Regions from separate parts of the Stenotrophomonas sp. Steno-Z4 genome, predicted to be linked through region 3. Evidence: predicted binding sites of a transcription regulator. Region 3 holds the regulator's gene; each other region holds the start of a gene.
What was found. Region 3 encodes HrcA, which represses chaperone genes, less so after heat shock. Its sites were predicted from a motif close to TTNGCACTCNNNNNNNNNGAGTGCNAA; they were not measured.
Positions count from the first base shown of each region.

Region 1: rpoH (RNA polymerase sigma factor RpoH) is a predicted target of HrcA. The motif match lies at 2,012-2,038, and genes of this name have one in related genera.
Region 2: AC06E7_RS04650 (co-chaperone GroES) is a predicted target of HrcA. The motif match lies at 2,543-2,569, and genes of this name have one in related genera.

Region 1 is NZ_JBWJPC010000001.1:1,085,923-1,090,157, reverse strand. Features, by position in the region: gene AC06E7_RS04890 (hypothetical protein) at 1-1,613, shown strand, start outside; gene rpoH (RNA polymerase sigma factor RpoH) at 2,049-2,924, shown strand; gene purD (phosphoribosylamine--glycine ligase) at 3,045-4,235, opposite strand, start outside.
Region 2 is NZ_JBWJPC010000001.1:1,035,360-1,039,594, reverse strand. Features, by position in the region: gene AC06E7_RS04665 (protein-disulfide reductase DsbD domain-containing protein) at 1-65, opposite strand, end outside; gene cutA (divalent-cation tolerance protein CutA) at 65-403, opposite strand; gene AC06E7_RS04655 (endonuclease) at 551-2,335, opposite strand; gene AC06E7_RS04650 (co-chaperone GroES) at 2,615-2,902, shown strand; gene groL (chaperonin GroEL) at 2,993-4,235, shown strand, end outside.
Region 3 is NZ_JBWJPC010000006.1:256,533-260,767, forward strand. Features, by position in the region: gene recN (DNA repair protein RecN) at 1-1,623, opposite strand, end outside; gene hrcA (heat-inducible transcriptional repressor HrcA) at 1,716-2,783, shown strand; gene grpE (nucleotide exchange factor GrpE) at 2,866-3,381, shown strand; gene dnaK (molecular chaperone DnaK) at 3,512-4,235, shown strand, end outside.

The sequences.
Region 1 (4,235 bases), on a different contig from region 3:
CCGACAACGGCGGCCTGAGCTTCATCCAGCGCAATCCGGTCAGCGGCGACCGCAAGGGCGACGCCCGCGCGGTGGAAGCGCGCGCCAACCTGCGCGAGCTGGGGTGGACCAAGCAGGATTGGAGCATGGGCGCCTGGTGGCGCGACGTGGACGCCGGCTTCTCGGTCTCGCGCATGGACAGTGGGCTGGCGCTGGAGGAATACGGTGCCGAGTTCCTGGGCTACTTCACCGACAACCTGAGCCTGTATGGCCGGCACAGCCGCGCCGAGCGCGGTGAGGTGGCGGTGGAGCAGTCGCAGCTCACGATGGATTGGCGGCTGGGCAACGACGGCCAGCTCGGGGCCGAGCTGCGCCGGGTGCGCGAAGAGAACGCCGGTACCGACGTGGACGGCACCCTGGCGGCGCTGAGTTACCGGCAGCGCTTCGGTGCCAAGTGGGAGCTGTACGGGGTAGGGCAGCTGACCGTGGATGACGACAGCGGCGCCTACGAGAAGAACGACCTGGCCACGCTGGGCGCGCGCTACCTGTTCGGCGACCGCTCCAGCTTGGGCGCGGAAGTGAGCAGCGGCAGCCGCGGCGATGGCGCCAAGCTCGAAGGCGAATACTGGATGACGCCCGAGCACAGCTTCTATGGCAACTACAGCTACAGCACCGACCGCACCACCACCGACCCGCTCTACGACACCGGGCTGCAGTCGGGCTGGACGCTGGGCCAGCGCTGGCGCCTGAGCAACCAGGTCAACGTGTTCAACGAAAGCCAGTACCTGAAGGACCGCCGCGACGACAGCGCCGGGCTGGTGCATACCTTCGGCATGGACTTCTACCCCGCGCAGGGCTGGACGCTGGGCTTCAGCGTGATGGACGGCGAACTGGACGCGACGACCGGGCGCGTCGATCGCCGCGCCTACAGCGTCAGCGGTGGCCGCACCGATGCCGATACGCAGTGGACGAGCAAGCTCGAATACCGCCGCGACGAAGGCGCTGAAGATCGTCGGCAGTGGGTGACCACCAACCGGCTGCTGTACAAGGTCAACGAGGACTGGCGCATCGCGCTGCGCGCCAACTACGCCGACACGGATGACAAGCGCAATCCGCTGGCCGATGCCAAGCTGGTGGAGTCCAACCTGGGCTTTGCCTGGCGTCCGCACGACAACACGCGCTGGGCGGCCTTCGGCAAGTACACGTATCTTTACGACGTGGCGTCGCTGGGCCAGGAAGGCGGCAACGTGTACGACCAGAAATCGCAGATCGTCTCGTTTGAAGGAGTGATGCAGCTCAGCGACCGTTGGGAGCTGGCCGGGAAGCTGGCCGGCCGCTGGGGCGATTACCGCACCGGGCGCGGCGAGGGCGCGTGGCTGGACAGCCGGGTCAACTTCTCCGCCTTGCAGTTGCGCTACCGGTTGTTCGCGCAGTGGGAGGCGATGGGCGAGTACCGCTGGCTGGACGTGCGCGAGGGCGGCGACAAGAAGGGCTGGCTGGTGGGCGTGGACCGCCAGGTGGGGCAGAACTTCAAGATTGGTGCGGGGTACAACTTCACCGAGTTCAGTGATGACCTGACCGAGTTGCGGTATGAAGCGAAGGGGTTCTTCCTGAATTTGTCCGGGTATTACTAGGCTTCGGCATTGTCTGGCCTGCCACCCATGGGGTGGCACTACCGGGCATTGCGGCTTCGGGGTCGGCTTCGGTGGACTTGCCGGGTGTGGGGGCGGGGGGCGTAGAGCCAGGCCATGCCTGGCTGGGCACTGTCCGGAGCCAGGATTCTGGCTGCCGTTCATGTCACTCGGGCGCTTCGGCTGAATGCCTGGCAACGTTTTCATCCTGAATGGGCCGATCTTTGTGGGATTGTCCTGCCCAAAACGACGTGGTGGTGACATTTTGGACTGTATCATATTGATTTATATTGGAATTGCGCCGAAGGGCGGCCACTCGCAACTGTCACCATTTCGCGGTACGTTAGGGGCCTGATCTGCGTCAGCGTTTCACCTGCGGAACGCTGGAACTTTTTGAACTGTCAGCAGTCCAAATACAGGACTGATAAGATGACCCCTATGAGCCAGAACATGTCTACTGCCCTTGTGGCAAACAATCTTCCGATTCCCAGTGCGCTCGGTTCGCTGGACGCCTACATCGGCGCCGTGCACCAGATCCCGGTGTTGACGGTCGATGACGAGCAGGACCTGGCCCGCCGCTTCCGCGACGAGCAGGACCTGGACGCCGCGCGCGAGCTGGTCCATTCCCACCTGCGCTTCGTGGTGCACGTGGCCCGTGGCTATAACGGCTACGGCCTGCAGCTGGGCGACCTGATCCAGGAAGGCAACATCGGCCTGATGAAGGCCGTGAAGCGCTTCGACCCGGACATGGGCGTCCGCCTGGTGTCCTTCGCGGTGCACTGGATCCGTGCCGAAATGCACGAGTTCATCCTGAAGAACTGGCGCATCGTCAAGGTCGCCACGACGAAGGCGCAGCGCAAGCTGTTCTTCAACCTGCGCAAGTCCAAGACCCGCCTGGGCTGGTTGAACGCGGCGGAAGTCACCGCTGTCGCCAAGGACCTCAACGTGTCCGAACGCGAAGTGCTGGAAATGGAATCGCGCCTCTCGGGTCGCGACATCGGTTTCGATGCGCCCAGCGATGACGATAACGAGCATGCGCCGCCGTCGCCGGCTGCGTTCCTGGTCGCCAACGATGAAGATCCGTCGATGGCCTACGAGCGTGCCGACAGCGAAGACAACCAGCTGCAGCTGCTGCGCGAAGGCCTGGCCGAGCTCGACGCCCGCTCACGCGACATCATCCGTCGTCGCTGGCTGGACGCCGACAGCAAGGTCACCCTGCAGGAGCTGGCCGATGAATACGGTGTGTCCGCCGAACGCATCCGCCAGGTCGAAGCGAACGCGCTGAAGAAGATGAAGGCGCTGTTCACCGCGTAACGCGGCATCCAACGCATCAAACAAAAGCCCGGCATCGCCGGGCTTTTTTGTTGCGCCAAGGACGTGCCCACCAACAGTGGGCACCTACCGAGGGTAGAGCCGACTGTTAGTCGGCTGCTCTTACGCCCTCTCGCGCGCGATAGCCCGCCAGCCAATGTCATTGCGGTGGAATTCGTTTTTCCACGTCACCTTCGCCACGCCCGCATACGCATTGGCCTGCGCATCGCCCACGCTGTCGCCCAGCGCGGCCACGCACAACACGCGGCCGCCAGCGCTGAGCACCTGGCCCTGCGCGTCCAGCGTGGTGCCGGCGTGGAACACCTTGGCCGTAGACGGCACCTGGTCCAGCCCGTGGATCACATCACCGGTGATCGGCGTTTCCGGATACGGCGCCGCCGCCATCACCACGCCCAGCGACGGACGCGGGTCCCACCGCGCTTCCACTTCATGCAGGCGTGCATCGATCGCCGCCTCCACCAGTTCCACCAGGTCCGACTGCAGGCGAAGCATTACCGGCTGGGTTTCCGGGTCGCCGAAGCGCACGTTGAATTCAATCACCTTCGGCGCGCCACTGGCATCGATCATCAGCCCGGCATAGAGGAAGCCGGTGAACGGGATGCCGTCGGCGATCATGCCCTGCACGGTGGGGTTCACCACCTCGCGCATCACCCGTGCGTGCACCTCCTCGGTAACCACCGGTGCAGGCGAATACGCGCCCATGCCGCCGGTGTTTGGACCCGTATCGCCATCGCCCACGCGCTTGTGGTCCTGCGAGGTGGCCATCGGCAGTGCCGTGGTGCCATCGACCATCGAGATGAAGCTGGCTTCTTCGCCATCGAGGAATTCCTCGATCACCACGCGCGCGCCGGCATCGCCGAACGCATTGCCCGACAGCATGTCGCGCACCGCGTCTTCGGCCTCCTGCAGGGTCATCGCCACGATCACGCCCTTGCCCGCGGCCAGGCCATCGGCCTTGACCACGATCGGTGCGCCCTTGTCGCGGACGTAGGCCAGCGCAGCATCCACCTCGGTATGCACGGCATAGAACGCGGTGGGAATGTTGTGACGGGCCAGGAAGTCCTTGGCGTAGGCCTTGCTGCCTTCCAGCTGCGCCGCCGCAGCGGTGGGGCCGAAGATGCGATGGCCCGCAGCGCGGAAGCGGTCGACCACGCCGGCCACCAGCGGCACTTCGGGGCCAACCACGGTCAGCTCGACACCTTCCGCCTGCACAAGTGCCAGCAGCCCGTCCAGGTCAGTGACCTTGACCGGCACGTTGCGGCAGCCAGCTTCGGTGGCGGTGCCCGCATTGCC
Region 2 (4,235 bases), on a different contig from region 3:
GCCAGTGCCGGCAGGGACACCACGAACAGCGCGCACAGCGCCGCAACACGACGAAACAGCGTCATCAATCAGTTTCCTCTCGGGTCTGGGCCCGAATCCAATCCAGGTACGCCGGCAGGCCGGCGCGGGTTTCGACCGCGATGCACTCGGGGAGTTCATACGGGTGCAGCACCTGCACGCGCGCGATGGCCGCATCCAGGCGGCTGCCGGTGGTCTTGATCAGCAGTTGGACCTCAGCGTCCTCGGTCACCTCACCGTGCCAGCGGTAGGTCGAGTGCGCCCCGTCCAGCCGGGTCACGCAGGCGGCCAGGCGGTCTTCCACCAGCGCATGCGCCAGCCGCGTGGCGGTGGCCGCATCGGGGCAGGTGGTCAGGAGGATGAATACGGGATCGGGGGTCGACATGACCGCCGAGTATAGAGATCGCGGCCTGGCGATGCCGGCCGGTTCCGCCTGGGAACCGGCCGGAGAATCGAATCCCGGTGGCACCGGCGGGTGGCCGGGGCACCGTATTGTCCTGGTGCCGGCCCCTGGCCGGCAACTCGGGATGCCTCAGTTCGCCAACTCGCAGGTCGCCGGCTTGGCCGACGTGAACAGGGCAGGCGTGCCCCATTCCGGGTGGTCGATGAACGGGTTGCGGTTGCCCTGGAAGCTGTAGATCACTTCATTACGGGCTTTTTCTGCGGCATCCGGCGGGTCGGACAGGTGCCAGTCGATCAGGGTCGAGAGCAGGCCCATGTAGGCCGGCGAGGCCGAGGTCTTCACGATCCTGCTGCGGTCGTCGGTCAGCTCCAGGTCCGGTTCGGACTGGCCGGTGGCTGCGTCCTTGCCGCCCTCATAACGGATCGCCATGTACATCACCGCACGCGCCATGTCGCCCTTGCGGTGGCCCCACACCTCGAAGGTGCCGGCATTCCCGTCCGGGGTGCGCACCCAGTTGGAATTGCCCGGATAGCCGCCACTGCCGCCGCCGGTGCCGTTGTTGGCCTCGGTGGCGCGCTCGCCGCAGTTGCTGTCGCACTTGGCGAACGGCTTGTTGCCGCGGTCCGCGTTCCACTGCGCATCGGTCAGGTACAGCATGTGGGTATCGGTATAGGGCGCGTAGGGCAGTCCCTTGTCGCCGGTGGTGCTGGCAAAGCCCAGTGAATTGGGCCAGGTGTGCTCGCGGTTGTAGGTCAACCCGCTGCCGGTGCCGGCCCGGTCGGTGACCTTGGCGTAGCTGCGGTTGCGGTACGCGTCCAGGATGCGGCCGCTGTTGTTGGGATCCTCGTCGGCGATTTCCAGGATGGTCCACGTGCTGGTGCCCGTGCCGCTGTACGGGTACGAGGTGTGGCCCTTGATGGTGGCGTGCAGCGAGCAGCGCAGCTGGCTGGGGCTGGAGGTGTTGACCTTCGAGTAGTAGCTGCCCGGATCCGGGTCCGGACCGGGATCGGTACCGCCGGCGGCCACGGTGAACGCGATGCGCGTGTCGGCCGCCGGTCGTGCGCCCTGGGCGTCCTTGATGCGCGCGGCACGGATGTCGAAGCGGCAGGCTTCACCGGCCACCAGCGCGGTGTTGGTCGACAGGGTGAAGCGGGTACCGCTGCTGGCGTGGGTGAGCGGCACCGTGCCGGACTGGCCGCAGCTCAGGGTGAACGCACCGGCGCTGACGGTGACGCTTTCACTGAAGGTCACGGCCAGGTCGGCAGCGGCCGGGAAGCTGGTTGCGCCCTGTTCCGGGGTGGTGGTGCTCACCGACGGCGGGGTGTTGGGCCCGGTGCCGCCGCCGCCGCTGAAGGTCTGGCCGGTGTTGCAGGCACCGAAGGTCTGCGCCGCCGATCCGGCCCAGGTGAAGTGGGTGTACTGGCTGCCGCTGCCGGTGAGCTGCAGGGACGTGCCCGGGGCGGTGCTGTTGCTCTCGCTGACCGGGATGTTCTGGCTGGTCAGCCCGGCGGCCGGGCCGCCGGAGGCGGTGATGGTGCCTTCGTAGCTGATGAACTGGATGACCTTGCCGCTGGCATCCACCAGCGCGATGCCGTCGTTGGCGCCGTTCTGCAGGCCGTTGGTGGGGTAGGTGACGGTGGCGATGCTGGCCTTGCCGCAGCCGGCGGCGGTACCGGCCGGCACGGCGTTGTTGGCATAGACCGTGGCCGCCGACGGAGTGCTGCCGTTGTACAGGTACAGCCGGTAGGTACTGAGGTCCTCCCCGCCGGTGGCGACCACCTCGATGGCTTCGCCGACATCCCCGGCCGGGGTGCTGTCGTCGTAATGCAGTTCATTGATGAATACGTCCGCCTGGGCGGAACCAGCGGCCAGCGCCAACAGGCACCCCAGGGACAGCGGTGTGAGCAACCTCATCTACGTCTCCTTGTGATTGGGTTTTGCCGACCGAATCTAGCTAATCCATATGACACAACTATCGATTTGTCGGCTTCGGCACTCCGCAGTGGGACGTGCGTCAAGAAAATGGCGGTCTGGGGGAATTCGTCGGCACCCCCTTGAAAGGGCTCGGGACAGCACCATCTCTGCCCTGTCCCGCACTGGCGGGTTTTTTCACGAGCGGTGCTGGCAGTCACCTGGGGTGAGTGCTAAGATCGCCGGACTTTTTCAAACCAATCAACAACTTAAGAGGCACGCATGAACATCAAGCCGCTTCACGACCGCGTTGTGGTCAAGCCGATCGAAGCCGACGAAGTCTCCGCCGGCGGCATCGTCATCCCCGACTCGGCCAAGGAAAAGTCGACCAAGGGTGAAGTCGTGGCCGTGGGCCCGGGCAAGCCGCTGGACAACGGCAGCGTGCGCGCGCCGTCGCTGAAGGTTGGCGACAAGGTGATCTACGGCCAGTACGCCGGCAGCACCTACAAGAGCGAAGGCGTGGAATACAAGGTCCTGCGCGAAGACGACATCCTCGCCGTCATCGGCTGAGTTTGCGCCGCCGGGCTCGCCCCGCCGCTTCTTCTTTTTTCAGATCAACGCAGCCGGGCATCGCCCGGCGCCACATAAAAGGTAATCGCAATGGCTGCCAAGGAAATTCGTTTCGGTGAAGACGCCCGCGCCCGCATGGTGCGCGGCGTCAACGTTCTCGCCAATGCCGTCAAGGCCACCCTGGGCCCGAAGGGCCGCAACGTCGTGCTCGAAAAGAGCTTCGGCGCCCCGACCATCACCAAGGACGGCGTGTCCGTCGCCAAGGAAATCGAACTGGCTGACAAGTTCGAGAACATGGGCGCGCAGATGGTGAAGGAAGTCGCCTCGCGTACCAACGATGACGCCGGCGACGGCACCACCACCGCCACCGTGCTCGCCCAGGCCCTGATCCGCGAAGGCGCCAAGGCCGTGGCTGCCGGCATGAACCCGATGGACCTCAAGCGCGGTATCGACAAGGCCGTCGTCGCCGCCGTCGCCGAGCTGAAGAACATCTCCAAGCCCACCGCCGACGACAAGGCGATTGCCCAGGTCGGTACGATCTCGGCCAACTCGGACGAGTCGATCGGCAACATCATCGCCGAAGCGATGCGTGAAGTCGGCAAGGAAGGCGTGATCACCGTTGAAGAAGGCTCGGGCCTGGAAAACGAGCTGGACGTGGTCAAGGGCATGCAGTTCGACCGCGGCTACCTGTCCCCGTACTTCATCAACAACCAGCAGGCGCAGACCGCCGACCTGGATGATCCGTACATCCTGCTGCACGACAAGAAGATCTCCAACGTGCGTGACCTGCTGCCGGTGCTGGAAGGCGTCGCCAAGGCCGGCAAGCCGCTGCTGATCGTGGCCGAAGAAGTCGAAGGCGAAGCGCTGGCGACCCTGGTGGTCAACACCATCCGCGGCATCGTCAAGGTCGTGGCCGTCAAGGCACCGGGCTTCGGCGATCGTCGCAAGGCGATGCTGGAAGACATGGCCACCCTGACCGGCGGCACCGTGATCTCCGAAGAAATCGGCCTGTCGCTGGAGAAGGCGACCATCGCCGACCTCGGCCGCGCCAAGAAGGTGCAGGTTTCCAAGGAAAACACCACCATCGTCGACGGCCAGGGCGACCAGGACGCGGTGCAGGCACGCGTGGCCCGCATCAAGACCCAGATCGAAGACACCTCGTCCGATTACGACCGTGAGAAGCTGCAGGAACGCGTGGCCAAGCTGGCCGGCGGTGTTGCCGTGATCAAGGTCGGTGCGTCGACCGAAATCGAAATGAAGGAAAAGAAGGACCGCGTCGACGACGCCCTGCACGCTACCCGTGCGGCGGTCGAAGAAGGCGTGGTGCCGGGCG
Region 3 (4,235 bases):
CTTGCTGACTTCCACGCCGCCAAGCATGCGCGCCAGCTCTTCCTCGCGGGCCTTGGCATCCAGCTTCTCCACCGCGCTCTGGGTCATGCCTTCCACCGGTGCCTTGCTGACCCGGTAATGGGCGTGGCCCTTGGAGGCGACCTGCGGCAGGTGGGTAACGCACAACACCTGCCGTTTCTCGCCGAGCGCGCGCAGCTTCTGGCCGACGATATCGGCCACCGCGCCGCCGATGCCGGAATCGACTTCGTCGAACACCATGGTCGGCACCGCATCCAGGCCCAGTGCGGCCACTTCAATGGCCAGCGAGATGCGTGAGAGTTCGCCGCCCGAGGCCACCTTGCGCAGGGCGCGCGGCGGCTGGCCGGCGTTGGCGGCCACCAGGAATTCAACGCGCTCGGCGCCGTTCGGGTCCGGCCTGGCGGCCGCGTGCGGTTCGATCTCGATCAGGAACTGGCCCCCGCCCATGCCCAGCTCGCCGATCAGCGTGGTGGTGGTCTCCGACAGCGCCTTGGCCGCGGTGGCGCGGCTGGCACTGAGCGTGGCCGCCACGGCCTGCCATTGGGCGGCCGCGCGGTCGATCTCGCCGGCCAGCGCCTGCAGGCGGGTATCGGCACCGCGCAGCTGCTCGACTTCGGCTTCCATCGCATCGCGGTGATCGGCGAGGCCTTCCATCGGCACGCGGTGCTTGCGCGCCAGGTCGTGCAGACGGCCGAGGCGGCGTTCGATGTCCTCGAACTGCTCCGGATCGGCGTCGAGGTCGTCGTGGACCCGGTCGAGCAGGGCCAGCGCTTCGTGCAGCTGGATGACCGCGCTGTCCAGCAGCGCGTCCACCTCGCCCAGGCGGGTGTCGTGTTCGGCCACGCGGGCCAGGTCATGCCGGGTCTGCTGCAGCAGCTGCAGCACGGACACCTCATCGTCGCCATTGAGCCGGGCGGCGGCCACGTCGCAGGCGCTGACCAGCGCCCCGGCGTGGGCCTGGCGGCGGTGGCTGCTGCCCAGGGCGGCGATCGAGGCGGGCTCCAGGTCTTCGCGCTGCAGTTCGCCCAGCTGGTGTTCCAGGAAGCCGATGCGGTCGCTGACATCGCCCTGTCGCGACAGCGACTCGGCTTCGTCGACCAGGGCCTGCCAACGGCCAGCGGCCTGGCGCACCTGGACGCGCTCGGCCTCGTTGCGGGCGTAGGCGTCCAGCAGCGCCAGCTGCGAGGGCCGTGCCAGCAGCGCCTGCTGTTCGTGCTGGCCGTGGATTTCCACCAGCATGCCGGCCAGCTCGGTGAGCTGGGACAGGGTCACCGGGCGGCCGTTGATCCAGGCGCGCGAGCCGCCGTCGGCACGGATGATCCGGCGCAACTGACACTGCTCCTCGTCATCCAGTTCGTTGTCGCGCAGCCATTGCCGGGCCGGGGCGTGTTCGCCCGTCGCGAACTCGGCCGACAGCTCCGCGCGCGCCGCGCCGTGGCGGACCACGCCGCTGTCGGCGCGCAGCCCGGACAGGAAGCCCAAGGCGTCAACCATCAGCGACTTGCCTGCGCCCGTCTCGCCGGAAACCACGGTCATGCCTGCGCCGAATTCCAGTTCGGTGGCGCGGACAACGGCAAAATCCTTGATCGATAGATGTCTGAGCATGGTATTGGGTTCTTGAGCCGCGCAACGCTAGCATGGGTGGGGCAGGCAGTGTTCCTGCCATTATCCAACGTCGCGTCTCACAGGTTGATTCCATGCACCCTTCCGCGCCCCATCTTGCGCCGCGCGCCCGCCATCTGCTGCGGACGCTGATCGCGCGCCACATCCAGCACGGCGAGCCGGTCGGCTCGCAGACGCTGGCGCGGCTGGCCGGGTTGGATGTCAGCCCGGCCACCATCCGCAACATCCTGGGTGACCTGGAAGACCTGGGCCTGCTCAGCTCGGCGCACGTCTCGGCCGGGCGGGTGCCCACCGCGCATGGCTACCGGGTGTTCGTCGACAGTCTGGTCAAGATGCAGCCGCCCGGCGAAAGCGAGCTGAGCCGCCTGCGCAGCGAGCTGTCCACCGGGGCGGGCACCCAGGCGCTGCTCGGCAGTGCCTCGGAGCTGCTGTCGGCGATGAGCCATTTCGTCGGCGTGGTCGGCGCGCCGCGGCGCGAACAGTTCGCGTTCCGCCACATTGATTTCGTGGCGTTGGATGCGCGCCGGGTGCTGGCCATCCTCGTGTTCGCCGACAACGAGGTGCAGAACCGGGTGATCGAGCCCAAGCGCAGCTGGGAGCCGGCCGAACTGGAGAAGGTGGCCAACTACCTCAATGCCCATTGCGCCGGCCGCCCGCTGGCCGAGATCCGCGCCACCCTGCTGGTGGAGCTGCGCCAGGCGCGCACGGAAATGGAGCAGCTGCTGGCGCACAGCGTGGAGCTGGCCGAGCAGGCGATGGCGCCGCCGGCCGACGACATGGTGCTGGCCGGGCAGACACGGCTGATGGGGGTGCAGGACCTGTCCGACCTGGACCGCCTGCGCGAGCTGTTCGACCTGTTCGCCAGCAAGCGCGAGATCCTGCAGCTGCTTGAGCGCACCATCCAGGCCCCGGGCGTGCGCATCTTCATCGGCGAGGAAACCGGGGTGATGCCGCTGGAGAACGTCTCGCTGGTGACCGCCCCGTACTCGGCCGGCGGCCAGGTGCTGGGCGTGCTGGGGGTGATCGGGCCCAAGCGGATGGCCTACGACCGCATGATTCCGCTGGTGGAGGCCACCGCCCAGGTGCTCGGTGCGGCCCTGGATGCCCCGGCCGGCGGCGGATTGTCCCGGGATCGCACCTAAACACGCCCCCAGCTCTTGAATCGGGTCCGGCCGCCCACATTGGGGTGGGTGGAGGCGGAGAGTCACCGCCAAGGATCCGGAAATGAACCAAGATCAGCCTGATATCGCATCCCAGACCCCGGTCGGCGACGCCGCCACGGGCGATACCCTGCAGCAGCAGCTCGATGCCCTGCACAACGAAGTGGCGCTGCTCCGGTCCGAGTCGCTGCGTGAGCGCGCCGACCTGGACAACCAGCGCAAGCGCGTGGCCCGCGACGTTGAACAGGCGCGCCGCTTCGCCAACGAAAAGCTGCTGGGCGAACTGCTGCCGGTGTTCGACAGCCTGGACGCCGGGCTCAATGCCGCCGGCGCCGAACCGAGCCCGCTGCGCGAAGGCCTGGAGCTGACCTACAAGCAGCTGCTCAAGGTCGCGGCCGACAACGGCCTGACCCTGCTGGACCCCACCGGCCAGACCTTCAACCCCGAACACCACCAGGCCATCAGCCAGGTCGACGCCCCCGGCGCGGCGCCGGGCAGCGTGGTCCAGGTGTTCCAGAAGGGCTATCTGCTCAACGATCGCCTGCTGCGGCCGGCCCTGGTCGTGGTCGCCCGGGACTGACCTGAACGCGTTTGGCCGCCATCGGACACAGCGTTCGATGGATGGGTTGAAAGTGTCAGCAGCGCCCCACACATCCCATTCATAACCCGGCAGCTGCCGGATGTTCCCCAAATTTTCAGGAGTCTCCCTCATGGGCAAGATCATTGGTATCGACCTCGGCACCACCAACTCGTGTGTGGCGATCATGGACGGCGGCAAGGCCCGCGTCATCGAAAACGCGGAAGGCGACCGCACCACGCCGTCCATCGTCGCCTACACCAAGGATGGCGAAGTGCTGGTCGGCGCCTCGGCCAAGCGCCAGGCCGTCACCAACCCGAAGAACACCTTCTACGCCGTGAAGCGCCTGATCGGCCGCAAGTTCACCGACGCTGAAGTCCAGAAGGACATCGCGCACGTGCCCTACGGCATCCTGGCCCACGACAACGGCGATGCCTGGGTGCAGACCAGCGATGCCAAGAAGATGGCGCCGCAGGAAATCTCCGCCCGCGTGCTGGAGAAGATGAAGAAGACCGCCGAAGCGTTCCTGGGTGAGACCGTCACCGAGGCCGTGATCACCGTGCCGGCCTACTTCAACGACAGCCAGCGCCAGGCGACCAAGGACGCCGGCCGCATCGCGGGCCTGGAAGTCAAGCGCATCATCAACGAGCCGACCGCTGCTGCCCTGGCCTATGGCCTGGACAAGGGTGACGGCAAGGACCGCAAGATCGTGGTGTACGACCTGGGCGGCGGCACCTTCGACGTGTCGATCATCGAAATCGCCAACGTCGACGGTGAGAAGCAGTTCGAAGTGCTGGCCACCAACGGCGACACCTTCCTGGGCGGCGAAGACTTCGACAACCGCGTCATCGAATACC